4 regions of the Janthinobacterium sp. FW305-128 genome follow, and region 1 is predicted to be linked to each of the others. Evidence: predicted binding sites of a transcription regulator. Region 1 holds the regulator's gene; each other region holds the start of a gene.
The links. Region 1 encodes sigma-54, which starts transcription at its own class of promoters, with help from an activator protein. Its sites were predicted from a motif close to TGGCANGNAANCTGCTTT; they were not measured.

Region 1 (7,355 bases):
ACCTCGCCGAACAATCCCCGCTGGGCAAAAGCTCCGCCTACCGCACCGATTACGCGCCGGAATTGCTGTTTCCGATTCCGCGCCAGGGCAAGCGCGACGAGCTGGAACTGCACGGTACATTACCGTTTTTCGGCCTCGATATCTGGAACGCCTACGAACTGTCGTGGCTGAACCAGCGCGGCAAGCCGCAGGTGGCCATTGCCAAGGTCAGCGCGCCGGCCGATTCGCCCAACATCATCGAATCGAAATCGTTCAAGCTCTACCTGAACTCGTTCAACCAGACCAAGCTGGACAGCCCGCAAGCCCTGCTGGCATTGCTCAAGCAGGATTTGTCGAATGGTTTCGGCGCGCCCGTGCAAGTGGAACTGACTTTGCAGGAAGATTTCGGCAAGCTCAAAATGGGCGAGTTCGACGGCGTGCTGCTCGACCGTCTGGACCTGGAAATCACGCAATACACGCCCTCGCCGCTGCTCTTGAAGGCGGCGCTCGATGAGGCGCCCGTGGAAGAAAAACTGGTGTCACATTTGCTCAAATCGAATTGCCTGGTGACGGGCCAGCCCGACTGGGGCAGCGTGCAGATCGTGTATGCGGGGCCGCAGATCGACCAGGAAAGCCTGTTGCGCTACCTGATCGGTTTCCGCGAACACAATGAATTCCACGAGCAATGCGTGGAACGCATCTTTGTCGATATCTTGCGTCAGTGCAAGCCCCAAAAACTGTCCGTGTATGCGCGCTATACGCGCCGCGGCGGCCTCGACATCAATCCCTGGCGCAGCAACTTCAGCACGGGAGCGATGCCGGGCAATCTGCGCAACGCGCGCCAGTAACGCTAGGCAACACCGCGCAACACCGCAAAACCATGCCAACAGGAATGTTGGCTGTGTTTTAAAACAACGTTGCAGTAGTGCCGCAGAGCATGTCAAAGACGCTGAAAAATCGGAAAATCGGCATTCGGCGGCGGAAAAACCGGCGCGCCGCGTGTTTTTAATCAAGAAATAGCCGATACACGCCGATGTTATTTTTTTGCTAAAATGATGGTCACATTGGCTGTAGCGCCCACTGCGCCCGCAGCGGACGTATACTGTTGAGAATTGGCGTTACAGGCCGCGAAAACAGGCCTATAATTCGGCTCGCAAGCCCTCTGCGCATTGCACCATTTCATTGAGTGTCATGACTAATCTTAGCAAAATATTATCCCTCGAAAACGTCCTGCTGGACCTGGAAGTTTCCAGCAAGAAGCGCGCCTTCGAGCAAGCCGGCCTGATCTTCGAAAACAATTACGGCATCGCCCGCTCTACCGTCTCGGACAATCTGTTTGCCCGCGAACGTCTGGGCTCGACGGGTCTGGGTCATGGCGTGGCCGTGCCGCATGGCAGAGTCAAGGGCAGCAAGACCTTGAAATCGCCGCTGGGCGCCTTCGTGCGCCTGGCCGAACCGATTCCGTTCGAGTCGCCCGATGGCAAGCCCGTCAATCTGCTGTTTTTCCTGCTGATTCCCGATCATGTCACCCAGCAACATCTGGAAATCCTGTCGGAAATCGCCGAAATGTTTTCCGATGACGCCTTCCGTACGGCATTGGCCACGGATCCGGAACCGAAATCCGTGCATTCGCGCATCGTCAATTGGCAACCCAGTCTGCAAGCGGCGGGTTAAACTTCAGGTATTCCTCCACTCCTGAAGAAGACTGCCATGTTGCAAACGCCGCTGACGATACAACGCCTGTACGACGATAATCGTGAAAGTCTGCAACTGGGCTGGTTCGCCGGCTTCCCCGGCGGCGAGCGCCTGATCTCGGGCGACGTCTCGTCGGCCGCCGACCAGGTAGGCCACTTGAACCTGATCCATCCGGGCCGCATCCAGGTCTTCGGTCACCAGGAAATCAACTACTATCAGCGCCTGAAGGTCAACACGCGTACCCACGTGATCGGCGAACTGATCGCCGGCGGTCCGCCCGCGCTGATCATCGCGCAAGGGCTGGAAACGCCGCCCGACATCCTCGCCATCTGCGACGAGCAAAACATCCCCCTGTTCTCCACCCCGCTGCCGGCCGCGCAAGTGATCGACTTTCTGCGCGTCTACCTGTCGAAAAAACTGGCGCAGCGCATCATCATGCATGGCGTGTTCATGGACGTGCTGGGCGTGGGCGTGCTGATCACGGGCGATTCGGGCCTGGGCAAGAGCGAGCTGGGGCTGGAGCTGATTTCGCGCAGCCACGGCCTGGTGGCCGACGACGCCGTCGAATTCTCGCGCATCGCGCCGAACATGATCGAAGGCCGCTGCCCGCCCCTGCTGCAAAACCTGCTGGAAGTGCGGGGCCTGGGCTTGCTCGACATCAAGGCCATCTTTGGCGAAACGGCCGTGCGCCGCAAGATGCGCCTGAAACTGATCGTCCACCTGGTGCGCCGCAACGCGCTGGAAGAGGAAGTCGAGCGCCTGCCTTTCCTGTTCCCTACGGAAGACGTGCTGGGCTTGCCGGTGCGCAAGGTCGTCATCCCCGTCGCCGCCGGCCGCAACATCGCCGTGCTGCTGGAAGCGGCCGTGCGCAACACGATTCTGCAACTGCGCGGCATCGATACCTTGCAGGAGTTCATGGAACGGCAACGCCTCGCCATGAGCGGCGATTAGCAACGTAGGTCGGATTAGCGGGGCCGCCGAGGTGGGGCAAGGCCCCGCGTAATCCGACAGCATTGTTGGCGCGTGCAGCAAAGAAATATCACAGCCCAAATTGCAATAATTTGTAAAGATAATTGCATCGGGAGCGCGGTGCCGGTCTTTATTGTATGATCGGGCTATGCATATCGTCCTTATCACCGGAATATCCGGCTCCGGTAAATCCGTCGCGCTCAATGTGCTGGAAGATACCGGCTACTATTGCGTCGACAACCTGCCGCCGGCCTTGCTGCCGAGCCTGGTGCAAACCTTGCTCGACGAAGGCACGCCGCAACTGGCCGTCGCCGTCGATGCGCGCAGCGCCGAATCGCTCGTCAGCTTGCCGCACAATGTCGCGCTGTTGCGCGACCAGGGGCATGACGTCAAGGTCATGTTCTTGACAGCCACCACGCATTCGCTGGTGGCGCGCTTCTCGGAAACGCGGCGCAGCCATCCGCTGTCGCACGAGTTGCGTCCGAACCAGAATCCGGCCAGCCGCCGCACCCTGATCGAGTGCATCTCGGAAGAACGCGAACGCCTGTCGGCCATCGAACAGCTGGGCCATGTGATCGATACCTCGGAACTGAGCGCCAACAAACTGCGCGCGTGGATCAAGGATATCGTCGCCTCAGAGCGCGCGCCGCTGACCCTGTTCTTCGAATCGTTCGCCTTCAAGCTGGGCGTGCCGCTCGATGCCGATTTCGTCTTCGACGTGCGGGCCTTGCCCAATCCCTATTACGACCTGGCCCTGCGCCCGCTCGACGGCCGCGACGCGCCCGTGATCGCTTTCCTCGACGCGCAACCGAGCGCGCTGGAGCTGCTGGCCGACATCCGCGCCTTCATCGAAAAATGGCTGCCGTCGTTCAAGTCCGACAACCGCAGCTACCTGACGGTGGCGCTGGGCTGCACGGGCGGCCAGCACCGCTCCGTGTACATGGCGGAACGGCTGGCGCAGTATTTCGGCCCCAAAGAAAGAGTCGTGCTGCGCCACCGCGAGCGTTCTTAATCAGTCGAGGTGGCGCAGCGGATGGGCTTGCGCCGGCCAGACAGGCGCAAAGAAGCGCGCCACCATGCTGGCATCGACCTCGTCCAGGCTGGCGGGGTTCCAGCGCGGCGCATTGTCCTTGTCGACCACCAGCGCGCGCACGCCCTCGAGCACTTCGCCATGTTCGAAATTGTGGCGCACCACCGTGCGCTCCATGCGCAGGCAATCGGCCACGCCCAGGTGGGCGCCCCGCTGCAGCAACTCCAGGGTCACCGACATCATCAAGGGCGAGCGCAAGCGCATGGCCGCCAGCGCCTTCGCCGCAAATGCGCCGTCATCCTTCGCCAGCGAGGCCATGATGGCGGCCACCGAACCCGCGCTGAAGTGGCGGTCCAGCGCAGCGCGCGCCGTGGCCAGGGGGGAAGCGCCCGCCTCGGCCTGGAATGGTGCCGCCAGTGCCTTGATAGCGACCGGCAAGCCTTCGCCCGGCGTTGATTCGAACAGGGCCAGCAGCGCCCCCATCTGCGCCTCGGGCACGTAGACATCGGCCAGGCCCGTGTAGAGGGCGTCGGCCGCGTTGATCGTCAAACCCGTCAAGCCCAGGTACAGGCCCAGCTGACCCGCCAGACGGGACAAAAAGTAACTGCCGCCCACGTCGGGGAACAGCCCGATATTGACTTCCGGCATGGCCATGCGCGTGCGGCCCGTGACGATGCGCAGGCGGTTGCCGGGCCCCGCTTGCGCCACGCCCATGCCGCCGCCCATCACCACCCCATCCATGACGGCGATATACGGTTTCGGATAAAAATGGATCAAATGATTTAAAGCATATTCTTCCGTAAAGAAATCTTCCAGCAAGGCGCTGCCGCCCTGCGGCGTGGCCAGGCCCGCGTCGTAAAAGAAACGGATGTCGCCACCCGCGCACAGGGCTTTTTCGCTGCTGGAGCGGATCACCACGGCGTCCACCTGCGGATCGTCGCGCCAGGCCAGCAAGGCCGCGCTCAGGGCGCGCACCATCTCCAGCGACAGGGAATTCAAGGCTTTCGGACGGTCGAGCACGATGTGGCCCGTGCGGTGGCGGATGGAAATCTGGACGAGGTCGCTCATGGCAGGCAGGAAAGAAGTGAAAGTGCAAACATTCTAGCGCCTGCGCGGCGAACATTGCGTTTCGCTGGACGCAAAAAAGGGCGCAATGTGCGCCCTTAGTTGATCACAGCCGGTTGAAAGTCGCGGGCCGCTTAGGCGGGGGCGAATTCTTCTTCCGAACTGTCTGGCAGATGCTTGATCGCCTCTTTACCGTGCCCTTGCACTTTGGTTTTGTATTTCATCACTTGCCTATCGAGCTTGTCGATCAGGGTATCGATCGCGGCATACAGGTCGTGCGCCAGGCTTTCCACATAGACAGTTTTGCCGCTCAGACGCAGGTTGACTTCGGCCTTTTGACGTTTTTCTTTCTCTTTGAGGTTATCCACGGTCAGAATCACGGCGATATCGATAACTTGATCGAAATGACGTTTCACGCGCTCCAGCTTCGTTTGTACGTATTCACGGATGGCTGGTGTCACTTCGAGATGATGTCCGCTGATGGTGAGATTCATACACACTCCTAAAGATGATCGGGTTCGTGCGGTCCATCGTATCCGGCCCGCAGAGGAACCGAAAAAAACTTACAAACACTTACGCAGGCTCACTGGCGGAATTTTTAATGCTTCCCGGTATTTGGCAACAGTACGTCGCGCAATCACCATGCCTTGTTCCCCCAGCATGTCCGCAATCTTACTGTCGGATAAAGGATTTTTAGGGTCTTCTGCTCCTGTCAGTTGCACGATCAATGCCCGTATCGCCGTCGATGAAGCTTCGCCCCCCGCTTCGGTGGCGACGTGGCTACCAAAGAAATATTTCAACTCGAACATGCCGTGCGGGGTCAGCATGTACTTTTGAGTTGTTACCCGCGAGATAGTACTCTCGTGTAAACCCAGTGTATCAGCTATTTCACGGAGCACAAGGGGGCGCATGGCAACGGCCCCATGCGAGAAAAAGTTCTTTTGTCTTTCTACTATCGCCTGCGCCACGCGCAGAATCGTGTCGAAGCGCTGGCGCATGTTCTTGATCAGCCACTTGGCTTCCTGCAACTGTGCACCCATGGCGCCCTCGCCCTTGCCCTGCTTGAGCAAGTTGGCGTACATGGCATTGACGCGCAGGCGCGGCATGACGTCGTTGTTCAGGGTCACTTGCCAGCCATTGCGCGCGCGCTTGACGACGACGTCGGGCACCACGTAATCGGACACGTCCGCAGCGAACACGGCGCCCGGATGCGGGTTGCACTGGCGAATTACCGTCTGCGCTTCACGCAAGTCTTCATCGTCGCAATCGAGGGCTTTTTTCAGCTTGTTGAAATCGCGCTGGGCAAACCAGGCCAGGTGCTTTTCCACGATGACGAGGGCCATGCGCCGCGTCACCATGGCGATGTGCGGCAAGCGCTTGATTTGCAGCGCCAGGCATTCGGACGCATTGCGCGCGCCCACGCCGGGCGGATCGAAACTTTGCAGCAGCGACAAGGCCGTGCGCATCTCGTCGGCATCGATTTCCAGCTCTTCCGGCAGGCGCGCCAGGATGTCGTCGAGCGACTCTTCCAGGTAGCCATTGTCGTCGAGCGCGTCGATGATCAGCTCGACCAGCGCGCGGTCGCGCAATTCGAGCACCGTCACGCGCATCTGCTCCATCAGGTGTTCGCGCAGGGTGCAGTGATGGGCCTCCAGCTGCGGGCGCGAATCTTCGTCGTCGGGCGCCTTGCCCCGGCTCGCCTCGCTCCAGTCACTGTCGCCGCCATCCGCGGCGGCCGGGCCCTCGCCCGCCTCGCCGTCAAAGGTTTCCGCTTCGGCCGGCGCCGCGGGCGCCTCCTGGCCTGGCGGCTGGGGCGGCGCTTCGGCCGGCGCGGCCGTGGAGCTCAAGGCCCCATCGGACAGCAGGCGCAGCGAACGGTCGAGTGGATCGTCGAGGCGCTCGAGCAAGGGATTGTCCGTCAGCAGTTGCTCGAGTTCCTGATGCAATTCCAGAGTAGACAATTGCAACAGGCGTATCGATTGCTGCAACTGCGGCGTCAGTGCCAGGTGCTGCGAAGTGCGCAGCTGCAATGATTGTTTCATTGGCTTACATGCGGAAGTGTTCGCCCAGATAGACCCGGCGTACCGACTCGTTCGCGATGATGTCGTCGGGGCGTCCCGACGCCAGTACCGAGCCCTGGTTGATGATGTAGGCACGGTCGCAAATACCCAGCGTCTCGCGCACATTATGATCGGTGATCAGCACGCCGATATTGCGCTCCTTCAAGAAGCGCACGATGCGCTGGATCTCGATCACGGCGATCGGATCAACGCCGGCGAACGGTTCGTCGAGCAGCACGAAACGGGGATCGGTGGCCAGGGCGCGGGCGATTTCCACGCGGCGGCGCTCGCCGCCCGACAGGGACAGCGCCTGGTTCTCGCGCAACTTTTCAATCTGCAAGTCGGCCAGCAGTTTATCCAGGCGTTCCTCGATCTCGGCCTTCTTCAAAGGACGGCCTTCGACGGTCTGGATTTCCAGCACGGCGCGGATATTGTCTTCCACCGTCAGCTTGCGGAACACGGACGCCTCCTGCGGCAGATACGACAGGCCCATCTGTGCGCGGCGGTGGATCGGCAGGCTGGAAATGTCCACGCCGCTGATGTCGATGCTGCCGCCA
Region 2 (7,355 bases), on a different contig from region 1:
CTGCATGCCGAATACACGGGCGAAGCGGTGCTGCTGGCCCTGCGCCAGGGCTTGCGCAGCAGCGGCTGCTGGTCGGGCGAGGTGCAGACGCGGCGCAAGAGCGGCGACACCTATCCCTGCCTGCTCAGCGTCTCCACCGTGCACGGGCCCGATGGCGCCGTCGTCAACTATGTGGGCGTCTTCCTCGACATCAGCGAGCGCAAGGCCGAGCAGCATCTGATCGATTTCCTCTCCTACCACGACGCGCTGACGGGCTTGCCGAACCGCGTGCTGCTGCGCGAGCGCTTCGAACAGGCGCGCGCGAACGCCGTGCGCGACAGCCAGCAGGTGGTGCTGATGTGCCTGGACCTGGACCGCTTCAAGAACATCAACGATTCGCACGGCCAGGCCGTCGGCGACAAGGCGCTGCAGGTGGTGGCGCGCTTCCTGTCCGGCTGCGTACGCGAGGGCGACACTGTGGTGCGCCAGGGCGGCGACGAATTCCAGATCCTGCTGCAGGACGATGCCCTGCTGGGACGTACCCTGGGGCTGGCGCAAACCATCCTGGCCGGCTTGCGCGAAGAATTGAGTGTTGACGGCGAGCGCCTGGCGCTGACCACCAGCATCGGCATCGCCATGTGCCCGGCCGACGGCGACAGCCTCGACGACGTGCTGCGCCATGCCGACACGGCCCTCGTGCGCGCCAAGGAAATGGGGCGCGACCATTACGCCTTCTTCACGGAGCGCATGGGCAGCGATATCCGCGCCCGCCTGGCCATGCAGCAGCAGCTGCGCGGCGCCATCGGCCGCGATGAATTCGAAGTGCATTACCAGCCGCAGATGTGCTTGCGCACGGGCGCCATGCTGGGCGCGGAAGCGTTATTGCGCTGGAATAATCCTGTGCTGGGCAAGGTGCCGCCCGGCCTGTTCATCGCGCTGGCCGAGGAATATGGCTTGATCACGGCTATCGGAGAATGGGTGCTTGAAAGCGTGTGCGCGCAGATCCGTGTGTGGCACGATGCGGGCCTGGGCAGCATCAAGGTGGCCGTCAACCTGTCCGGCAAGCAGTTCGCGCAGGACCGCACGGTGCCCTTCGTCGAGGCGGCCCTGCGCAAGTACGGCATCGCGCCCGCCTGCCTCGGCATCGAGATCACGGAAAGCACGGTGATGGGCGACCCGGACAAGGCCGTGGCGGCCCTCACGCGCCTGAAGGACATCGGCGTAGGCATTTCGCTCGACGACTTCGGCACCGGCTATTCCAGCCTCGGTTACCTGAAGCGCTTTCCCATCGACGTGCTGAAGATCGACAAATCCTTTGTCGACGACGTCACCACCAGCAGCAGCGACGCGGCCATCGCCCGTTCCGTCATCTCGCTGGCGCACAACCTCGACATGCGCGTCATCGCCGAAGGCGTGGAAACGCGCGAGCAGGTCGCCTTCCTGACGGAACACGGCTGCGATGAAATGCAGGGCTATTATTTCAGCCGCCCCCTGGGCGCCGCACTGTTTACAGCCTTGCTGCGCGAACGGCGCACCCTGGCCATGGCCCAGGCATAAACGCCGCGGTGCGGTCGCTGCACCATGCCAGTGCATTCGCTGCAACGCGGTGCACGATTCTCACGTTTCCTTCACCTGATGCTGGCACATATCCTGCTTAGGTAATCGCTTATTTACGCGATTGCCCCGCATGCCAGACAGCAGCCACCCAGTCATGCCTCCACCAGCCAGCGCACACGGCGCCTGGCAGGCGCACCTGCGCCTGGGCTTTGCGCTGCACGATGGCGTCAGCCGCCTCGTCGAGCGCACGCACAGCGGCCCCCTGCGCGTGCAAAAGCCCCTGTATCCGGAAGGCGATGCCGTCTGCCACGCCATCATCATCCATCCGCCCGGCGGCGTGGTGGGCGGCGACCAGCTGGCCGTCGACGCCACGGCCGGCGAGGGCGCGCACGCCTTGCTTACGTCACCGGGCGCCGCCAAATGGTACCGCGCCAACGGCCATGTCTCGGGCCAGCACATCGTGCTGCGCGCGGGCAGCGGCGCGGCGATCGAGTGGCTGCCGCAGGAAAGCATTTTCTTCGACCAGGCCTGCGTGCGCCTGCGCCATGAGGTGGACCTGGCGGCGGACGCCGGCTACATCGGCTGCGACATCGTTTGCCTGGGCCGCAGCGCCGCAGGCGAAATGTTTAACACGGGCAGCATCAGCCAGCAGGTGCAGATCCGCCGCGGCGGCAAGCTGCTGTGGTGGGAGCAGGGCGTGCTGGCCGCCGGCGGCGCCCTGATGGCCAGCCCCCTGGGATTGGGCGGGCACACGGTATGCGCCACCCTGATCGCCGTCGGCCGGCCCGTTTCTTCCGCCGTACTGGCGGCCGTGCGCGAGATCGCCGTGCCGGAAGGCGCCGCGTTTGGCGCCACGCACATGAAATCGCTGGTGGTGGTGCGCCTGCTGTGCGGCGACAGCGAAGCGGCGCGCCGCGTCATGCTGGCCGCCTGGCAGTTGCTGCGCCCCGCCATGCTTGGACGCGACGCCGTCGTGCCCCGCATCTGGAACACTTAGCATCTGGAACACTTAATCAGGAAAGAAGCGCAAGGAAAACCATGGACCTGACTCCCCGCGAAAAAGACAAGCTGCTCATTTTTACGGCTGCGCTGCTGGCCGAACGGCGCCTTGCGCGCGGCTTGAAATTGAATTACCCGGAAGCGGTGGCCCTGATCAGCGCCGCCATCATGGAGGGCGCGCGCGACGGCAAGTCGGTGGCGCAGCTGATGTCGGACGGCACCAAGATACTCTCGCGCGCCGACGTCATGGACGGCATCGCCGATATGATCCCCGACATCCAGGTGGAAGCGACCTTCCCCGACGGCAGCAAGCTGGTGACCGTGCACCACCCGATACCGTAACCCTACAAGCGACATTGACAGGAGCCCCTCATGACCCCAGGCGAATACCAATTGGAAGAAGGCGAAATCAGCTTGAATGCGGGGCGCGCCACGGCCACCGTGGTGGTGGCCAACCGTGGCGACCGGCCGATCCAGGTCGGCTCGCACTTTCACTTTTTTGAAGTCAATCCGGCGCTGGCCTTCGAGCGCTGGCGTGCCTACGGCATGCGCCTCAATATCACGGCCGGCACGGCCGTGCGCTTCGAACCGGGCCAGCAGCGCACGGTGGAACTGGTGGCGCTGGCGGGCGAGCGCAAGGTTTACGGCTTCAACGGCGAAGTGATGGGCGAACTGCAAGACACACCACCGGGAAAGGATTGAGATGGCCAGCATTCCCCGCAGCGCATATGCCGAGATGTTCGGCCCCACCAAGGGCGACCGCATCCGCCTGGCCGACACGGAACTGTTCATCGAGATCGAGCATGACTATGCGATCTACGGCGAAGAGGTGAAATTCGGCGGCGGTAAAGTCATCCGCGACGGCATGGGCCAGTCGCAGCGCTGCGCGGCCGAGGTGATGGATACCGTCATCACGAATGCCGTCATCCTCGACCACTGGGGCATCGTGAAGGCCGACATCGGCCTGAAAAACGGTCTGATTTTCGGCATCGGCAAGGCGGGCAATCCCGACATCCAGCCCGGCGTGACCCTAGCCATCGGCGGCGCCACGGAAATCATCGCCGGCGAAGGCATGATCGTCACGGCCGGCGGCGTCGACACGCACATCCATTTCATCTGCCCGCAGCAGATCGAGGAAGCCCTGATGAGCGGCGTGACCACCATGCTGGGCGGCGGCACGGGGCCGGCCGTGGGCACGGCCGCCACCACTTGCACGCCGGGACCGTGGCACTTGCACGCCATGCTGGCGGCCGCCGACGCCTTCCCGATGAACCTGGGCTTCATGGGCAAAGGCAACGTCAGCCTGCCGCTGCCCCTGGAAGAACAGGTGCGCGCGGGCGCCATCGGCCTGAAACTGCATGAAGACTGGGGCAGCACGCCGGCCGCCATCGACAATTGCCTGTCCGTCGCGGACCGCATGGATATCCAGGTGGCGCTGCACAGCGACACCCTCAACGAGGGCGGATTTCTCGAGCACACCCTGGCCGCCTTCAAGGACCGCACCATCCACACGTTTCACACGGAAGGGGCGGGCGGCGGCCATGCGCCCGACATCATCGCCGCCGTGGGCCAGTCCAACGTGCTGCCCTCGTCGACCAATCCCACGCGCCCCTTCACCGTCAACACGCTCGACGAGCACCTGGACATGCTGATGGTGTGCCACCACCTGGACCCGGCCATTGCCGAAGACGTGGCCTTTGCCGAGTCGCGCATCCGCCGCGAAACCATCGCCGCCGAAGATATCTTGCACGATATCGGCGCCATCTCGATGATGTCGTCCGATTCGCAAGCGATGGGCCGCGTCGGCGAAGTGATCATGCGCACCTGGCAGACGGCGCACAAGATGAAGGTGCAGCGGGGCGCCCTGGCACCCGACACGGCGCGCAGCGACAATTTCCGCGCCAGGCGCTACATCGCCAAGTACACGATCAACCCGGCCATCACGCACGGGATTTCGCACGTGGTCGGTTCCATCGAGGCGGGCAAGATCGCCGACATCGTCCTGTGGAAGCCCGCGTTTTTCGGCGTCAAGCCGTCGATGATTTTAAAAGGCGGCATGATCGCCGCCGCGCAGATGGGCGACCCGAACGCCTCGATCCCCACGCCGCAGCCCGTGCATTACCGCATGATGTTCGGTGCCTTCGGCGGTGGCCTGAAAAAGTCGTTCACCTTTGTCTCGCAGGCGGCGTATGACCTCGATATCGGGCACCAGCTCAAACTCAATAAATCCGTCATCGCCGTGAAAAACATGCGCGGCTTGCGCAAGCACGACATGATCCACAACGGCGCCACGCCGCATATGGAAGTGGACCCGGAAACCTACGCCGTGCGCGCCGACGGCCAGCTGCTCGTGTGCGAGGCGGCCGCCGTGCTGCCCATGGCGCAGCGTTATTTTCTATTTTAAGCGGGAGACATCATGCTGACTTTGCATACCAAACTGGCGGCTGACGATCCTCGCGCCGCCGTTGCCCAACTCGTGCTGCCCTACGACCAGCGCGAAAAATGCCGGCTGCGCGCCGTGCTGTCGGATGGCGAGGATGTGGCCGTGTTCACCGTGCGCGGCACGGTGCTGCGCGACGGCGAGCGCATGACGGGGCCGGGCGGGCAGGTGGTGCAGATCGTCGCCGCGCGCGAACCGACCTATCTGGTGCGCTGCGCGGATGCGCACACCTTGCTGCGCTGCGCTTTCCATCTGGGGAACCGCCACACGCAGGCGCAGGTGGGCGACGGCTTTTTGCGCATCCGCAAGGACGTGGTGCTCAAGGAGATGCTCGAAGGCTTGCGGGCGACCGTGACGGAAGAAAGCGCGCCGTTCGAACCGGAAGCGGGCGCATATGGCGGCGGCCATGGCCACCACGACGGCCACGGCCAGCACTTGCTGGCGCCCGTGCCGCTGCGGCAGAAAATCCACCGCCCCGGTGACACTGCGTGATGCAGGCGTCGGCCCTGCTGCATTTGCTGCAGTTCGCCAGCCCGGCCTTGCCGATCGGCGCCTACAGCTATTCGCAGGGGCTGGAAGCGGCGCTCGAGTCAAGCCTGGTGCACGACGCGGCCACGGCGCGCGCATGGATCGCGCAACACTTGGCGCAGGTGGTGGCGCGCTGGGAAGCGCCCCTGTGCTGGCGCTTGATGCAGGCGTTTGCAGCGCAGGATCTGCGCGCCGTGCAGCGCTGGAGCGAGCGCTTCATCGCTTCGCGCGACACGGCGGAATTTCGCGCCGAAACCATCCAGATGGGATATTCCTTGACCAAGCTGCTGGCCGAGCTGGGCGTGGCCGATGGCGTCTTGATCGACATGCTGCAGGGCGAACCGGAAGTGGCTTTACCCACCGCGTATGCCTGCGCCGTGGCGGCGCTGGCCATTCCGCGCGAGGAAGCGCTGCTGGCCATGCTGTTCGCCTGGGCGGAAAACCAGGTGCTCGTCTGCGTGAAATCCGTGCCGCTGGGGCAGGTGGCGGGCCAGCGTTTGCTGCTGTCGCTGCGGCCGGACCTGGAAGCGGCTGCCCTCACGGCGCAAACGTTACCAGACGACGAGATGGGCAACTGGGCGCCAGGCCTGTCGCTGCTGTCGATGCGGCACGAAGTGCAGTACAGCCGCTTGTACCGTTCCTGAACTATTCAATGAGAGAGCAAACATGACATCGATTACCTCCAATCCCTTGCGCGTGGGCATAGGCGGGCCCGTCGGCTCGGGCAAGACGGCCCTGTGCGAAATGCTGTGCAAGGGCATGCGCGAGCGCTACGACATGGCCGTCATCACGAACGATATCTACACCAAGGAAGACATGGAAATCCTGCTGCGCGCCGACGCCTTGCCGGCCGAACGGCTGATGGGAGTGGAGACGGGCGGCTGCCCGCACACGGCCATCCGCGAGGACGCGTCGATCAACCTGGAAGCGATCGCGCGCATGCAGGCAGATTTTCCGCATCTTGATTTGATCCTGGTCGAATCGGGCGGCGACAATCTGGCCGCCACCTTCAGCCCGGAACTGTCGGACCTGACGATCTACGTGATCGACGTGGCCGGCGGCGAAAAAATCCCGCGCAAGGGCGGGCCCGGCATCACGCGCTCGGATTTGCTGATCATCAACAAGACGGACCTGGCGCCGTATGTGGGCGCCAACCTCGACGTGATGGCGCAGGACGCCAGGCGCATGCGCGGCGAGCGCCCCTTCGTGTTTACCAACCTGCGCAGCGGCGACGGCGTGCAGGTCGTCATCGATTTTATCCGCGAGCAAGGTTTGCTCGATCAACCCGGCAAGGAGCTGCAATGAGCGCAACACTGATGACAAAAACGGCCGCCGTGGCGGCCCTGTGCCTGCTGGCCTTGCCCGCGATGGCCCACCCAGGCCATGGCGACAGCGTGGGCTTCCTGGCCGGCTTCGCCCACCCGTTCACGGGCATCGACCATTTGCTGGCCATGCTGGGCGTGGGACTGTGGGGCGGCCAGCAGCGCCGCGGCTGGGGGCAGCCCGCCACGTTTCTCGGCATGATGCTGCTCGGCGCGCTTGCCGGCATGGCAGGCTTGACGGTGCCCGGGCTGGAAACGGGTATCGCCGCCACGGTGGCGCTGGTGGGACTGGCCATCGCGCTGGCGCTGGCCTTGCCGAACTGGCTCGGCATGGGGCTGGTGGGCGTATTTGCGCTCGCGCATGGCAATGCGCATGGCCAGGAATTGCCGGCCGCCTCGGCCGCGTGCGGCTTCATGCTGGCCTCGGCCATGCTGCTGTGTGCGGGACGTGTCGTCGGCCAGGTGCTGGCCGAGCGCGTGCTGCGTGTGGCCGGCGTGGCCTTGACGGCCGCCGGCGTGGTGCTGATGGG
Region 3 (7,355 bases), on a different contig from region 1:
GATGGCCGACAGGATGCCCAGGGTCTTGCCATCGGTATCGATCAGCGGCATGCCGACATAGCTTTCCGCATGCATGTCGACCAGGAGGGTATCGAGTGGAAAGCGACGCTGGATATCGCTGCCGTGAAAACACATGCTCTGGCAAGTCACGTCCTGACAAGGCGTGTGCTGCAGGCTGTATTCGATATTCGGCTGGTAGCCATCGCCGCCCCACAGGGCCAGGGTGCGGATGCCTTCGCTGCCATCGTCCATGCGCACCAGCCGCCCGGCGATCACATAGTGCACGTCGAGCGCTTCGGCCAGGTCCTTGACGAGGATGCGCAGGAAGTCGTCGCCACGGGCGTGCGCCGTCGAGGCGGTGATCGAGCGCAGGGCCGCTTCCGCCAGGGTGCGCCGCTGCTCGGGATCGAACAGGGGTTCTTGCGAATTCACATCGAACAACGGAATACTCATGAATGCTCCTGCGCAGCACGGGAAGCGCAGGCAAAGCTGCCGGCGCGGCGATCCTCAGCAAAGGCCCGAGTCAACGGACTTGCCGCGATTGTACCCCTGGCTATTGTTTAATAATACAGATACGCAGGAAATTTTTATAGCCAGCCGGAACGCTTGAACAAGTAATACATATAACCGCAGACACAGCTCATCACTGCCACTGCGGCCGGATAGCCATAATGCCAGTCCAGTTCCGGCATGAACTTGAAGTTCATGCCCCAGATGCCGGCAAATGCGGTAAACACGGCAAAGATAGCCGCCCAGGCCGCCAACTGCTTGTTCACTTCGCTCTCGTCGATGGCCACCATCGACAGATTCACCTGGATGGCCGTGCTGATCGTATCGCGGATAGTGTCGAGCGTGCCGTTGATGCGCGCCAGATGGTCGTGCACGTCGCGGAAATACTCCTGGGTATCGTGGCACAGCGGCGGCACGCGCCCGCCGTGCAGCTTGCCCACCGCTTCCATCAGGGGCGCCACCACGTGGCGCAAGACCATGACCTTGCGCTTCAATTGATACAGCCGTTCGATATTGTCGCGCTCGGTACCACGGTCGAAGATGCGGTCCTCGATCAGTTCCAGCTCCGATTCGAGCGCGTCGAGCACGGGAAAGTAACGGTCGACGACCGCGTCCATCAGCGCGTACAGCACGAAAGCCGAGCCCTGGCGCAGCAGATGCGGTTCGCGCTCGGCACGCGCGCGGACACCGAGGAAACCTTGCGAGCTGTTGCTGCGCGACGAAAGCACGTAATTGGCACCGACAAAGATATCGACTTCGCCCAGCACCAGTTCATTCTCGACCATTTCCACGGTTTTCACCACGGCAAACAGGGAATCGCCGTATTCCTCGATCTTCGGGCGCTGGTGACCGCGCTGCGCGTCTTCCACCGCCAGTTCGTGCAGGCAAAACTCGTGCTGCATCTGTTTCAGCTCGTCCGGCGTGGCGTCGAGCAGGGCCACCCAGACGAAGCAATCGGGGCGCTCGACGTAATCGCTGATATCGTCGATCGGCAAGTCGGCCAGTTTTTTGCCATCCTGGTAGGCCACGCAGTTTATGAGCATACAGTTCCACAATCAAATGAAGACCGGACGAAACAGTCCGGCAGGCGTCAGCTTACCTTATCGCCTGCTGTGGGTGTTGTGGCGTGCAAGGAACACCGCAAGAAAAAACGGACGGGAGAGTCCCCGTCCAGCAAGGCGTCAATCGTCCTTGGCGCCGTCGATGCCCAGTTCGGATATCTTGCGGGTAATGGTGTTGCGGCCGATGCCCAGGCGCACGGCGGCGTCGTTCTTGCGCCCGTGCGTATGCTTGAGCGCCGTCTTGATCAGGGCCGATTCGAATTGCCTCCCCAGCACGGCCATGACTTCCTGCTGTCCCGCGCCCAGCATGCCGGCCGCCTGCAATTCCAGCAAGCCGATCCATCCCGGCGGCGCGCCGTTGACGGGCGCGGCCGCTTCGAAGACTTGGCCGCCCTGCTGGTGAGCAAAAGCTGGCGACGCAGCCTCGCCCGCCGCAGCGGTGGCGGCGCCATCGCCCTGCCCCTGCGTCAATTCCAGCGGCAAGTCCTTGATTTCCACCGTCTGGCCCGGCGCCATGACGGTGATCCAGTTGCACAGGTTTTCCAGCTGGCGCACATTGCCGGGCAAGTCGAGGCTGCTGAGGAACTGCATCGTCGGTTCGCTCATGCGTTTGGCTTCCACGCCCAGCTGGCGCGCGCTTTGCACCAGGAAGTGGCGCACCAGAATGGGGATATCCTCGCGCCGCTCCCGCAAACTGGGCAGGCGCAGGCGGATCACGTTCAGCCGGTGATACAAGTCTTCACGGAACAGGCCGTCGCGCACGCGCTGCTCGAGGTTCTGGTGCGTGGCGGTAATGACGCGCACGTTCGCCTTCATGGGCTGATGGCCGCCGACGCGATAGAAATGGCCGTCGGACAGCACGCGCAGCAAACGCGTCTGCAGGTCGAACGGCATGTCGCCGATTTCATCGAGGAACAGGGTGCCGTTCTCGGCCTGCTCGAAGCGGCCCCGGCGGGTCGTCTGCGCGCCCGTAAACGCGCCGCGTTCATGGCCGAACAGTTCGGACTCGAGCAAATCCTTCGGGATCGCCGCCGTGTTCAGGGCGATGAAGGGCTGCGCCGCGCGCGGGCTGTGCTTGTGCAGCGCGCGCGCCACGAGTTCCTTGCCGGAACCGGATTCGCCCGTGATGAGCACCGTCACATTCGATTGCGACAAACGGCCGATGGCGCGGAAGACTTCCTGCATGGCCGGCGCCTGGCCGAGGATTTCCGGCGTTTCCGACGGGCCCGATTCGACGCTGGTCTCGCGCAGGCTTTCTTCCAGCGCGCGGCGGATCAGCTCGACGGCCTTGTCGATGTCAAACGGCTTGGCCAGGTATTCGAAGGCGCCGCCCTGGAAGGCCGCGACGGCCGAATCGAGGTCGGAAAAGGCCGTGATGATGATGACCGGCAAGCCGGGAAAGCGCGACTTGACCGTTTGCAGCAACTCCAGGCCGGACGCGCCCGGCATGCGGATATCGGACACGAGCACTTGCGGCGTGTCAAATTCCAGCGCGGCGATGGCGTCGCGCGCATTGGCAAAACTCTTGGTGGCGAGATTTTCCCGCGCCAGGGCTTTTTCCAGCACCCAGCGGATTGATTCGTCGTCGTCAACTATCCAGATTGGCTTCATTAGTGTGTGCGTCCCGCAATGGATTTCATGGGTGGGATACTTCCTCGCTTATGGCAAGGGGAGAACGATCCTGAAATCGGTGTATCCAGGCCGGCTTTCGCACTCGATCACGCCCAGGTGCTGTTGCACGAAGGTTTGCGCCAAGGTCAGTCCCAGCCCGCTTCCGCCTTCCCTGCCCGACACCAGCGGGTAGAAAATCCGGTCGCGGATCTGGGGTGCGATGCCCGGTCCATTGTCAATGATATGCAAGTCTAATGCCAGGTTGTAGCGGACCTTGGCCAGCGTCACCTGGCGCGCCACGCGCGTCTTGAAAATCAGCTCCGCATCGCCCGCTTCGATGCGCTCGGCCAGCGCCTGCGCCGCGTTATGCGCAATGTTGAGCACGGTCTGTATCAGTTGCTCCTTGTCGCCGCGAAACTCGGGGATCGAGGCGTCGTAATCGCGCGAAATGGTCAGTCCGCTGGGGAACTCGGCCAGGATCAGGCTGCGCACCCGTTCGCACACTTCATGGATATTCACGTCGCCCACGATATGCGGGCGGCGGTGCGGCGCCAGCAGGCGGTCGACCAGCGTCTGCAGGCGGTCCGCCTCCTTGATGATGACTTGCGTGTATTCGCGCAGCTCGCTCAGATGCAGGGCCGGCAATTCCAGCTCCAGCAGCTGGGCCGCGCCGCGGATGCCGCCCAGCGGGTTCTTGATTTCATGCGCCAGGTTGCGGATCAGCTCCTTGTTGACCTGGCTCTGGTCGAGGATGCGCTCCTCGCGGTCGAGTTTTAATTGCTGCACGTTTTCGCGCAGTTCGATCAGCACGCCGTCGCTAGGTGCGTCGAGCGCGCTAACGATGCTGTGCACGCGCAGCGGCTCGCGCCCCAGGCGTTCCAGGCTCAGGTCCTGGCGCAAATCGGAAAATTTATGTTCGAGCGCCTGCGCGCAGATGCCGGCCAGCTCCTCGGGGTTGAGGAACAGCGCCGTCAGCTTTTGCCGCGACAGCGCCTTTAATGAGCTTTCCAGCAGGTTTTCCGCCGCCGCGTTGGCATAGCTGATGCGGCCGTCGCCGTCGAGCAGGATCACGGCCGAAGCGAGCAAATCAAGGCCAGCCAGATGGGCGGGACGGCTGGAAAAATTGTCTATTGTCATGGTCTCGTCATCGGATATTGGCGATCTCGCGTTTCAGGGCGTCTATATTTTGCTGCGTGCGGCTGATGTTGTCCTTCAACTGCGCCACCCGTTCCTGGTATTTCGCATAGTTGCGCTCATTGCCCTGGCGCTCGGGCTGCCCGCCGTTAAATTCCAGGCGCTGCGCCGCCAGTTTCTGCTCTTCGCTGCGCAATTCGTCCTGCAGGATCTGGCGCCGGTCCAGGTCGCGCGCGCGCTGCTCGGCGCCATCGACCTTGGGAAACGCGCCGGCGGCAGGCGCCGCCGTGGCCGCCGCCTGTGTGGCGGGCCGGGCAGGCGCGCCAGCCAGCGGCGCCGTCTTGCGTGGCGGCTCCGTCAGGGCGCCCGGCAAATCGAGCAGCTGGCAATGCGCGCCAGCCCGCCTGTCCGTGTACGTCTTGTGTCCTTGCGCATCGGCGCACACATACAACTGCCCGTGCGCCTGTGCCGCCGCGCCCAGCAATCCTGCCATCAGCGCCATTCTGTAATGCTTGGTCAATCTCTACTCCTGTCGGCACATGCCGCATCGTTCCTGGGCCGACTATACAACAACGCACTGTGGCGCCATAACAAAAAACGCGGGCAAGACCATCGCCTCACCCGCGTTTTTTTATTCACTACCGGCACGTTGCCGGCGTGGCGCCATTACAGCGAGTAGTACATGTCGAACTCGGCAGGATGCGTGGTCATGCGCATGCGCTGCACGTCCTGCATTTTCAGTTCCAGGTAAGCGTCGATCATCGAATCGCTGAACACGCCGCCGCGGGTCAGGAACTCGCGGTCCTTGTCCAGGGCTTCCAGTGCTTCTTCCAGCGAAGCGCACACGGTAGGGATCAGTGCGTCTTCTTCCGGCGGCAGATGGTACAGATCTTTCGAGGCGGCTTCGCCCGGATGGATCTTGTTGGCGACGCCGTCCAGGCCGGCCATCAGCAGTGCGGCGAAGCACAGGTACGGGTTCGCCAGCGGATCCGGGAAGCGCGCTTCGACGCGGCGGCCTTTTGGATTGGCCACGTGCGGGATACGGATCGAGGCGGAACGGTTTTTCGCCGAGTACGCCAGCTTCACCGGCGCTTCGTAACCTGGTACCAGACGCTTGTACGAGTTCGTGCCCGGGTTGGTGATCGCGTTCAGCGCCTTGGCGTGCTTGATGATGCCGCCGATGTAGTACAGGGCGAAATCGGACAGGCCGGCATAGCCGTCGCCAGCGAACAGGTTTTTGCCATCTTTCCATACGGATTGATGCACGTGCATGCCCGAACCGTTGTCGCCAACGATAGGTTTCGGCATGAAGGTGGCGGTCTTGCCATAGCTGTGCGCCACATTCCACACCACGTATTTCAGGTTTTGCGTCCAGTCGGCGCGCTCGACCAGGGTCGAGAACTTGGTGCCGATTTCATTCTGGCCGGCGCCGGCGACTTCGTGATGATGTACCTCAACCGGGATGCCCAGCGATTCCAGAATCAGGCACATTTCCGAACGCATGTCCTGGAAGCTGTCCACTGGCGGCACCGGGAAGTAACCGCCCTTGACGGTAGGACGGTGGCCGCTGTTGCCGCCTTCGATGTCCTTGCCGGTCGACCAGGAACCTTCGTCCGAACCGATCTTGACGAAGCAGCCCGACATGTCGATCTTCCAGCGCACGCTGTCGAAGATGAAGAATTCCGGCTCAGGGCCGAAGTAGGCGGTGTCGCCCATGCCCGACGATTTCAGGTAGGCTTCGGCGCGTTTCGCGATCGAGCGCGGGTCGCGGTCGTAGCCCTTGCCGTCCGACGGTTCGATCACGTCGCACTGCATGAACAAGGTCGTTTCTTCCATGAACGGGTCGATATTGGCCGTGTTTGGATCCGGCAGCAAGATCATGTCGGACGCTTCGATACCTTTCCAGCCAGCGATCGAAGAACCGTCAAAGGCGTGGCCCGACTCGAATTTGTCCATGTCGAAGTGCGACACGGGAACCGTCACGTGCTGCTCTTTACCACGGGTATCAGCAAAGCGGAAATCAACGAATTTGACTTCGTTTTCTTCTACCATCTTCAAGACTTCTGCGGCTGTCATTGCCATGCGTATCTCCTAAATGAATGTGGGGTGAGCCGACCTTAGTGCGTCTGGGCTGATGAAGCGAAGCAAACATTGCGTGCCACCAAAACTCATAAGGATCATAGCAGATTCCATGCCAGCTCCAGAAGAGACCTGGCCGCCAAAGGCAAAACCCGGCTATCCCAATGAAAGTTTTCCCGCCCGCGATTTTCCTGCTGAGTTTGCATCAAATCAAGAATGCACTATGCAAGTGCAAAAAACGAATAACGCACCATTATCGTGCATTTTGTGCGGATTTCTAAAAAATGCCTCGTTGTGGTGCATTGAGCGTGCAGCATGGCATTCCCGTTTGCGGGGCGCGGATGGCGCACTATAATCGACCATACCTGCCCACTTTCATCGAGGACACCATGACTACCGCCGCCGACATCCTGACCACCGCCCGCAGCCGGGCCAATGAAGGTACGCCGTATGCCGGCGCCGTGACGCCGCAGGAAGCGTACGCGCTGCTGCAACTGGACGCAGCCGCCAAGCTCATCGACGTGCGCACGAACGCCGAGCGCGACTGGGTAGGCCGGGTCGACATCGCCGATACCCAGCATGGTGCGGTGCAGTGGGCCACCTACCCGGGCGGCGTGCCGAATCCCGATTTCCTCGCGCAGCTGGCGGCCCAGGCCGGCAAAGACGAGGTGCTGCTGTTCCTGTGCCGCTCGGGTGTGCGTTCGCGCCATGCCGCCAAGCTGGCCACCGAGCACGGCTATATCAACTGCTTCGACATCCTTGAAGGGTTTGAAGGCGACAAGGATGCGGACGGCCACCGCAAGCAGATCGGCGGCTGGTGCAAGGCCGGGCTGCCGTGGCTGGGCGCATGACGCTGGCCGCCTGACTATCTGAACAGTGTTTGATCTGGCGGGCCACGCGATGGTCCGCCATCGGCTACAACCATCCATGCGCGCCCGTTTTCTTCCATTGCGACGCAAA
Region 4 (7,355 bases), on a different contig from region 1:
GGCCGCCGGCGACAAGGTACCGCGCATCGTGCATGCAGCGCTGGAGCAGGCGCTGGAAATATCGCTGGCGAACGTGCCGCGGATCGCGGGCAAGGTGGTGGTGTGTCCTGACGTTTCCGGCTCGATGGCCTCGCCCGTTAGCGGTTTTCGCGGCAGCGCCACCTCGAACGTGCGCTGCATCGACGTGGCGGCTCTGGTGGCGGCAGCCATGCTGCGCAAGAATCCGGACGCCGTGGTGCTGCCGTTCGAGCACAACGTGGTGCAGTGCGCACTTGGCGCCGATGACAGCGTAATGGCGAATGCGGCCAGGCTGGCGGCCATCGGCGGTGGCGGCACCAATTGCAGCGCACCCCTGCTGCGCATGAACAGCAGGAAGGAGCTGGCCGACCTGGTGATCTATGTGTCTGATAACGAATCGTGGATCGACGCGAAGCGCAGCGGCGCCACGGCGACGATGGGACAGTGGACGGTTTTCAAGCAGCGCAATCCGCAGGCAAAGCTGGTGTGCATCGATATTTCGCCGCATGCCACGACACAGGCGATGGAGCGCGAGGATATCCTGAATATCGGCGGTTTTTCCGACGACGTCTTCAAGATCATCGCCGCCTTTGCCGTCGGTCAGCTGGACCCGGCCCACTGGGTGGGAGAAATCGCCGCCATCGATATCGCGGCGCCAGCGTGTTGAAGTAAAGCGCACGAATGCGGACAAGACTACATAAGAAACGTCCTGTCCAGGCTTGTCATGCGCCGCAGTACCCCGAATGCCGACAGGATTACATCGATCAGCCGCGTCAAACCGGCCTGCCAGGCACATTGCGCCTGGCAGAAAATCCTGTCCCCCCTTGTCGGGTTGTCGTACTGATGAATGCCGGTGGAACTACATCCAGAGCCGATGCGTCGGCAATGTTTCACCAATCCTTGTCATCACCCCCTATACAATAGAAGAAGAGCATAGCGATGAAAAACGAAGAATACGAAGTTCTGCATACCGAAGGCAGCCGTCCCGTGAAAATGTGGACGCGTGGCGTGCCTGTCGAAGAAGCGGCCAAAAAACAATTGCGCAACACGGCGACCCTGCCGTTCATCTACAAGCATATCGCCGTCATGCCCGACGTCCACCTGGGTAAAGGGTCGACCATCGGCAGCGTGATCCCCACCCTGGGCGCCGTGATTCCGGCAGCCGTGGGCGTCGATATCGGTTGCGGCATGATGGCGGCGAAAACCACGCTGACGGCAAATGATTTGCCCGATAACCTGGGGCCGCTGCGCAGCGCCATCGAGCGCGCCATTCCGCACGGGATGTCGCCGAAGACGCGCGGTCACCGCGGCCGCGACGAGGGTTCCTGGCAGACGCCGCCCTCGGTAGTCGATGCCGCGTGGCTGCAGCTGAAGGATGAATTCGACGCCATCTGCCTGAAAACGCCCAAGCTGAAGAACACGAATAACTATCGTCACCTGGGAACTTTGGGCAGCGGTAACCACTTCGTCGAAGTCTGTCTCGATGAACAGGGTTCTGTATGGTTCATGCTGCATTCTGGTTCGCGCGGCGTGGGCAATGCCATCGGTACGCATTTCATCGAACTGGCCAAGCAGGATATGCGTACCCATTTTATTAACCTGCCCGACCAGGACCTCGCCTATCTGGCCGAAGGCACGCGGCATTACGACGATTACGTGGAAGCGGTGGGCTGGGCCCAGCGTTTCGCGCGCAACAACCGCGAAGTGATGATGCAAAACCTGATCGCGGCCGTGCGCACGGTCATCCATAAGCCGTTCCAGACGCATGTGGAAGCCGTCAACTGCCACCATAACTATGTGCAGAAGGAGCACCACTTCGGCAAGGACGTACTGGTCACGCGCAAGGGCGCCGTCTCGGCCCGCGCCGGCGAACTGGGGATCATTCCCGGTTCCATGGGCGCGAAGAGTTTTATCGTGCGCGGCAAGGGTAATGCGGACAGTTTCCATAGCTGCAGCCACGGTGCGGGACGGACGATGAGCCGTACGGAAGCGAAGCGGCGCTTCAACCTGGACGACCAGATCCGCGCCACGCAAGGCGTGGAATGCCGCAAGGATGAAAACGTGATTGATGAAATTCCAATGGCCTACAAGGATATCGATGCGGTGATGCTGGCACAGCGCGAGCTGGTCGACGTCGTGCATATCCTGAAGCAGGTCGTTTGCGTCAAAGGTTGATAGAAAGAAAGTACAGATGATCGAAATTGATGGAGCGCAAGGTGAAGGCGGCGGACAGATTTTGCGCTCGGCGCTGAGCCTGTCGATGATCACGGGGCAGCCGTTCCGGCTGACGAATATTCGCGCGGGGCGGGACAAGCCCGGCTTGTTGCGCCAGCATTTGCTGGCCGTGCAGGCGTCGGCCGCCATTTGCGGGGCGCGCACGACGCCGGTGGTGCTGCGCGCAGCCAGCCTGGAATTCGTGCCTGGCCCCATACGCGGCGGCGATTACCGCTTTGCCATCGGCAGCGCCGGCAGCTGCACCCTGGTGCTGCAAACCCTGTTGCCCGCCTTGCTGCATGCGGATGGGCCGTCCACCATTCATGTGGCCGGCGGCACGCACAATGCCATGGCGCCGCCCGTGCATTTTTTGCAGCGCGCGTATGGCCGCATCCTGGAACAGATGGGCGCCGAGGTGGAGATTACGCAGCAGCGCTATGGCTTTCATCCCGCAGGTGGTGGCGAGGTGCTGGCCACCGTGCAACCGTGCCAGCGTTTGCGGCCCATTTCACTGCTGCAGCGCGGCGAGCGGAAGGCCGGGTATGCGGAAAGCGTGGTGGCGGGCGTGCATGTGAACGTGGCGCAGCGCGAGCTCGAGCGTGTCGCCGACGGCATGGGCTGGAGCGGCAAGCAGCTGCGTCTCGTCGGCTTGCCGGCGGAGCACGGACCGGGCAACGTCCTGTTGCTGACATTGGAGCATGAGCACGTCACGGAAGTATTTACGTCGTTCGGCGAAAAGCACTTGCTGGCCGAATCCGTGGCCAAGCGCCTGTTGAACGAGGTGCGCGCCTATCTCAAGACGGACGCGGCCGTGGGCGAGCACCTGGCGGACCAGCTCTTGCTGCCCATGGCGCTGGCCGGCGGCGGTAGCTTCAGTTGCAGCAAGGTGTCGCAGCATGCGTTGACGAATGCGGAAGTGATTGCCCGCTTCTTGCCCGTGCGTATCACTTTCGAGCAGCAGGCGCGGGGCAGCATCTGCACGGTGGCCGCCGCCTGACGCGCGCGGTGACACAATCGCTGTTGCAGCTGTTCCAAATTGATACATGGGTGGCCCGATGTGGGGCATATACGCATGGCATGGCATTTGCTCTTCTTGGATATTCACTAAAAAAACCAAGGAGACCAGCATGACCTATTCCATCCGTACCCTGCTCGGCGTGGCCGCCGCCGGCGCCGTTGCCCTCACCTCCCTGCTGACCTTGCCGCATGCCTATGCGCACGGCAATGTCACGCCGCAAGGCGTCGACACCACGGGCTTGCCCAAGGTGGGCGACAAGTGGCTTGAGCAAAACCCGTATCGCGGCAACAAGCTGGCCCTGACGGTGGGCACCTCGGCCTATAACCAGAATTGCGCGCGCTGCCACGGCATCGAAGCCATTTCGGGCGGCATCGCGCCGGACTTGCGCCAGCTGGACCGCGATTGCTTCGGTATCAAGAATGAGACAAAGAAACAGGCGTGCTACAAGGAAACGGATAATTATTTCCTGGCGACCATCCGTCACGGTAAAGTGCGTAATGGTGCCGTGTACATGCCGCCGTTCGAGGGCGTATTCAACCAGGAAGCGATGTGGGCCATCAAGACCTACCTGGAAACCCGCCGCGAGTCTAATTAGGTCGAACTGATAACGAAGGAGTTCCATGCGTTCATTTCAACTCCGTGGCGCGCGCGCGATGCTCTCGCTCGCTTGCATGGCGCTGTGCGCGGCCGCGCCGGCGCGCGCCGATTGGCAGAAAGTGCAGCAGTCGGGCAGCCTGAAAGTGGCTGTGTATAACGAGTTCGCGCCGTTTTCCGACAAGGGCGCGGGCATCGATATCGACATCGCCGAAGCGCTGGCGAAAAAGCTGGGGCTGAAACTGAGCTTGCTGCCCTTTCCCGCCGGCGAAAACCTCAACGACGACTTGCGCAATATGGTGTGGAAGGGACATTACCTCGGCTATGGTCCCGCCGACGTAATGCTGCACGTGCCGGTCGACAAGAAGTTGATGGCGGATAACGACAAGGTCGAGATCTTCGCGCCGTACTACGTGGAAACCGTGCGCCTGGCGCGCAGCGCGCAAGCCGTGCCGCAATTCGATGGCGTCGCCAGCCTCGCAGGCAAGCGTATCGGCGTGGAAAAGGTCTCGATCGCGGCCATGCTGATGCTGGGCGAGGACAATGGCAAGTACCGCGACGACGTGCGTATCTTCGATACGGCCGCCGAAGCCTTGCAGCAATTGCAAGTAGGCAAGCTCGACGCCGTGCTGGCCAACCGATCGGAAATCGAATCGGTGCTGAAAAGCGATCCCGCTTTCCCCATGACTGAAGTGGCGTTCGCCCGCTTGCCGCGTGCCGGCTGGGCCGTGGGCCTGGCCGTCAGCAAGCAACAGCTCGACGTGGCCAAGTTACTGCAGGGGGCCATGAACGAGATGGCGGCCAGCGGTGAATTGAAAGCCATCTTTGAGAAGTATGGCGTGAAGGAAGCGCGGCCCTGATTTAGCTTGCTCTCGTTGAAAAGCCCGCGCATCTTCTGATGCGCGGGCTTTTTAATTAGAAGGAATACATGGCGCTGACGCCTAACAACCAGTTGCGCCCCGGCGCCGCTTCATAGTAGCGCTTGTTGCTGTCGCCGACGATGACGGAGCCCACGTAGGTCTTGTCGAAAAGATTATTCAGGCGGGCAAACTCCTTGAAGCGCCAATTCCCTACGTTTTGTTTGGCGTTGAAGCGCGCATTGAACACCGTGTAGCCGGGCGCCGGTTTTTCGCTGTTGCTGTCTTCCGCGTAGACCTGGTTGCTGGCCACGCTTTCCACTGCCGCGCCGAAACGGTCGAGCGTGTCTTTCCAGGCCAGTTCCGCGAACAGGTTGGCGCTGGGCACGCCCGGCAAGCGGCTGCCTTCGCGCACGCTGCCGAACGCCTGGTCATACACGGCGTGCAGGCTGGTCAGCGCCACTTTTGTCGTGAAACCGTACGGCAAGCTGGAGTCGAGCGACACTTCCATGCCTTGGCGTAAGGTCTTGCCCGCATTGCGGTAGCTGGTGCGCCCGCCGCTGGAACTGTCGACCACCAGTTCATCGTTGGTCTTGATCTGGAACACGGCCGCGTTCACATGCGTGTTGTTCGCGATCCTGGCCTTGATACCCGCTTCCAGGTTGGTGCTGGTGGCCGGTTTCAGCTGGTAATTGAAGCCGCCGCCCGTGCCCGAGTAAAACAGTTCGTTCAGGGTGGGTGCTTCGAAACCGCGCGCGGCGCTGGCGTACACGTTGACGTTGGGCGTCAGTTTATACAGCAGGCCCAGCACGGGTGTCGTGTGGCTGAACTCCAGGCTGCCGCTGTCGTCGCCATTGCCGAGGAAGCGGTCGTTGACCGACACTTTCATCTTGCTGTAGCGCACACCTGCGCTGAGCAGCCATGGCCCGCTTTGCCATTCTGCCTGGATATACGGGTCGAGGCTGGAAACGACATCCTGCTCGTCGCGGCGCAGCTTGCCCTTCACGCCAAACGTGTTGCCGATGTAATTTTCATAGCCGGTGCGGTCATCGCTGGAGCGGCCATAGTCGATGCCGATGGTGGTGCTCAGCTTGCCGCCTGCCAGCTGGTTCACGTGCAGCCAGTTGGTGTCGATGCCGTAGAACTCACGCTGGAAGTCGACCACGCCGCCCGAATGGCTGGCTGGCGCCTGGAAACCCTTGGTAAAAGCCTGGTACTGGATCACGTCGCGGTTGCCGCCGTAGGCCGTCACGTGCAGGCGGTCTTCGCCAAACGATTGTTCATAGGTGGCGCCGATTTGCTGGTGGTCGATGCTCTTGCGCGTGTTGTAGCGTTCGGCCAGGGTGCGTTTCGGGTTTTGCGTGTCCGTCGCATCGATTTCGCCGGCGCGCGGATCGCGGGAAAACGTGGCCCAGGTGGCGCCCAGCGGATCTTGCGTGTTGCCCTGGTGCAGGCTGTTGGCGACGATGGTCAGCTTGCTGTCCGTATTCGGCTTGACCGTGATCTTGCCGAACGCCTGTTCGCGCGTGGCGGCGCTGTGGTCGCGGAAGCCGTCCGTGCGGAAGCGCGAACCGTCGAGCACGTAGCCGATGCCGCCTGCCTGGCCCTGCGCCGACAGGTCCACCTTGCTGGTGCCGAAGCTGCCGCCCGTCACGTTCAGTTCGACGGACGGGGGATTTTGCCCATCCTTGGAAAACAGCTGGATCACGCCGCCCGAATGGTTGCCGTAGATGGCAGAAAACGGCCCGCGCAGCACTTCGATGCGCTCGGCCGTATCGAGGTTGAAGGTGGCAGCCTGGCCTTGCCCGTCGGGCATGCTGGCGGGAATGCCATCGCTGATCAGCTTGACGCCGCGCACGCCGAAGGCCGAGCGGGCGCCGAAGCCGCGCGACGAGATTTGCAAGTCTTGTGCGTAGTTTTGGCGGTTTTGTACGACCAGACCCGGCACGGCGGCCAGCGCTTCCGAGGCATTGACGCGGATTTGGCCCTCCTGGATGCGGGCGCTGTCGACGACGTCGATGGACGCGGGCACTTCCTGGCTGGGGTGGGCGATGCGGCTGCCGCTGATGACCACCGTATCCATGAGTTGCCCGGCGGCCAAGTCAGTGGGCTCGGCGGCAAAGACGTGGGGGGCCAGGGTGGCGCTGCCGGCGACAAACAGGCTGGCGATGGTGTTCAGGCGGAAACGATGCTGCATGCGGATTCTCCAATGTGAATAAAAGCCTGCTTGAGCGCGTGAGCGGCGCAGGTCTGCATAGTTGTATCAAGCAATATGCCTGCCATGTCTCCATTGGTGGGCGGAAATTATACGCGTGTCAGTGGCACGGCGTTTGCATGCAGCAATTATCAGATGCGCCGCTACCGCGCGCTTTTCCTGTGTTTTGCCATTGAAAAGGTGATTATGCCCAACTTCTTCCCGCGCTTGCGCCAGGTGTGCTGGCTGCTGCCTGCGCTCTTCAGCACGGCCCTCCAGGCCGCTCCTTTTGCCTATGTCCCCAATGAAAAATCGGGCACCGTGAGCGTGATCGACACGGCGACCGATCAGGTCGTGCGCCAGATCGCCGCAGGCAAGCGTCCGCGCGGCATTGCCGCCGACCCCACCGGGCGGCAATTGTTTGTCACCGATGCGGCCAGCAGCGCCTTGCTGCTGATCG

Region 2: IGS60_RS12555 (urease accessory protein UreD) is a predicted target of sigma-54. The motif match lies at 1,619-1,636, and genes of this name have one in related genera.
Region 3: glnA (type I glutamate--ammonia ligase) is a predicted target of sigma-54. The motif match lies at 6,496-6,513, and genes of this name have one in related genera.
Region 4: pedF (cytochrome c-550 PedF) is a predicted target of sigma-54. The motif match lies at 3,306-3,323, and genes of this name have one in related genera.

Annotation. Positions count from the first base shown of each region.
Region 1 covers NZ_JACYMK010000014.1:145,706-153,060, forward strand. Annotated here, with positions in the region: gene queF (NADPH-dependent 7-cyano-7-deazaguanine reductase QueF) at 1-827, shown strand, start outside; gene IGS60_RS25650 (PTS sugar transporter subunit IIA) at 1,171-1,653, shown strand; gene hprK (HPr(Ser) kinase/phosphatase) at 1,690-2,625, shown strand; gene rapZ (RNase adapter RapZ) at 2,792-3,655, shown strand; gene IGS60_RS25665 (enoyl-CoA hydratase/isomerase family protein) at 3,656-4,741, opposite strand; gene raiA (ribosome-associated translation inhibitor RaiA) at 4,873-5,232, opposite strand; gene IGS60_RS25675 (RNA polymerase factor sigma-54) at 5,302-6,780, opposite strand; gene lptB (LPS export ABC transporter ATP-binding protein) at 6,785-7,355, opposite strand, start outside.
Region 2 covers NZ_JACYMK010000005.1:145,698-153,052, forward strand. Annotated here, with positions in the region: gene IGS60_RS12550 (GGDEF domain-containing response regulator) at 1-1,536, shown strand, start outside; gene IGS60_RS12555 (urease accessory protein UreD) at 1,691-2,533, shown strand; gene IGS60_RS12560 (urease subunit gamma) at 2,575-2,877, shown strand; gene IGS60_RS12565 (urease subunit beta) at 2,908-3,237, shown strand; gene ureC (urease subunit alpha) at 3,239-4,939, shown strand; gene ureE (urease accessory protein UreE) at 4,952-5,467, shown strand; gene IGS60_RS12580 (urease accessory protein UreF) at 5,467-6,147, shown strand; gene ureG (urease accessory protein UreG) at 6,170-6,808, shown strand; gene IGS60_RS12590 (HupE/UreJ family protein) at 6,805-7,355, shown strand, end outside.
Region 3 covers NZ_JACYMK010000015.1:28,519-35,873, forward strand. Annotated here, with positions in the region: gene IGS60_RS26175 (GAF domain-containing sensor histidine kinase) at 1-453, opposite strand, end outside; gene corA (magnesium/cobalt transporter CorA) at 588-1,553, opposite strand; gene ntrC (nitrogen regulation protein NR(I)) at 1,692-3,182, opposite strand; gene glnL (nitrogen regulation protein NR(II)) at 3,231-4,319, opposite strand; gene IGS60_RS26195 (DUF4124 domain-containing protein) at 4,327-4,836, opposite strand; gene glnA (type I glutamate--ammonia ligase) at 4,983-6,398, opposite strand; gene IGS60_RS26205 (rhodanese-like domain-containing protein) at 6,785-7,246, shown strand.
Region 4 covers NZ_JACYMK010000021.1:3,003-10,357, forward strand. Annotated here, with positions in the region: gene IGS60_RS27815 (RNA-binding protein) at 1-685, shown strand, start outside; gene IGS60_RS27820 (RtcB family protein) at 958-2,193, shown strand; gene rtcA (RNA 3'-terminal phosphate cyclase) at 2,210-3,229, shown strand; gene pedF (cytochrome c-550 PedF) at 3,360-3,845, shown strand; gene IGS60_RS27835 (ABC transporter substrate-binding protein) at 3,871-4,704, shown strand; gene IGS60_RS27840 (TonB-dependent receptor) at 4,760-6,898, opposite strand; gene IGS60_RS27845 (beta-propeller fold lactonase family protein) at 7,103-7,355, shown strand, end outside.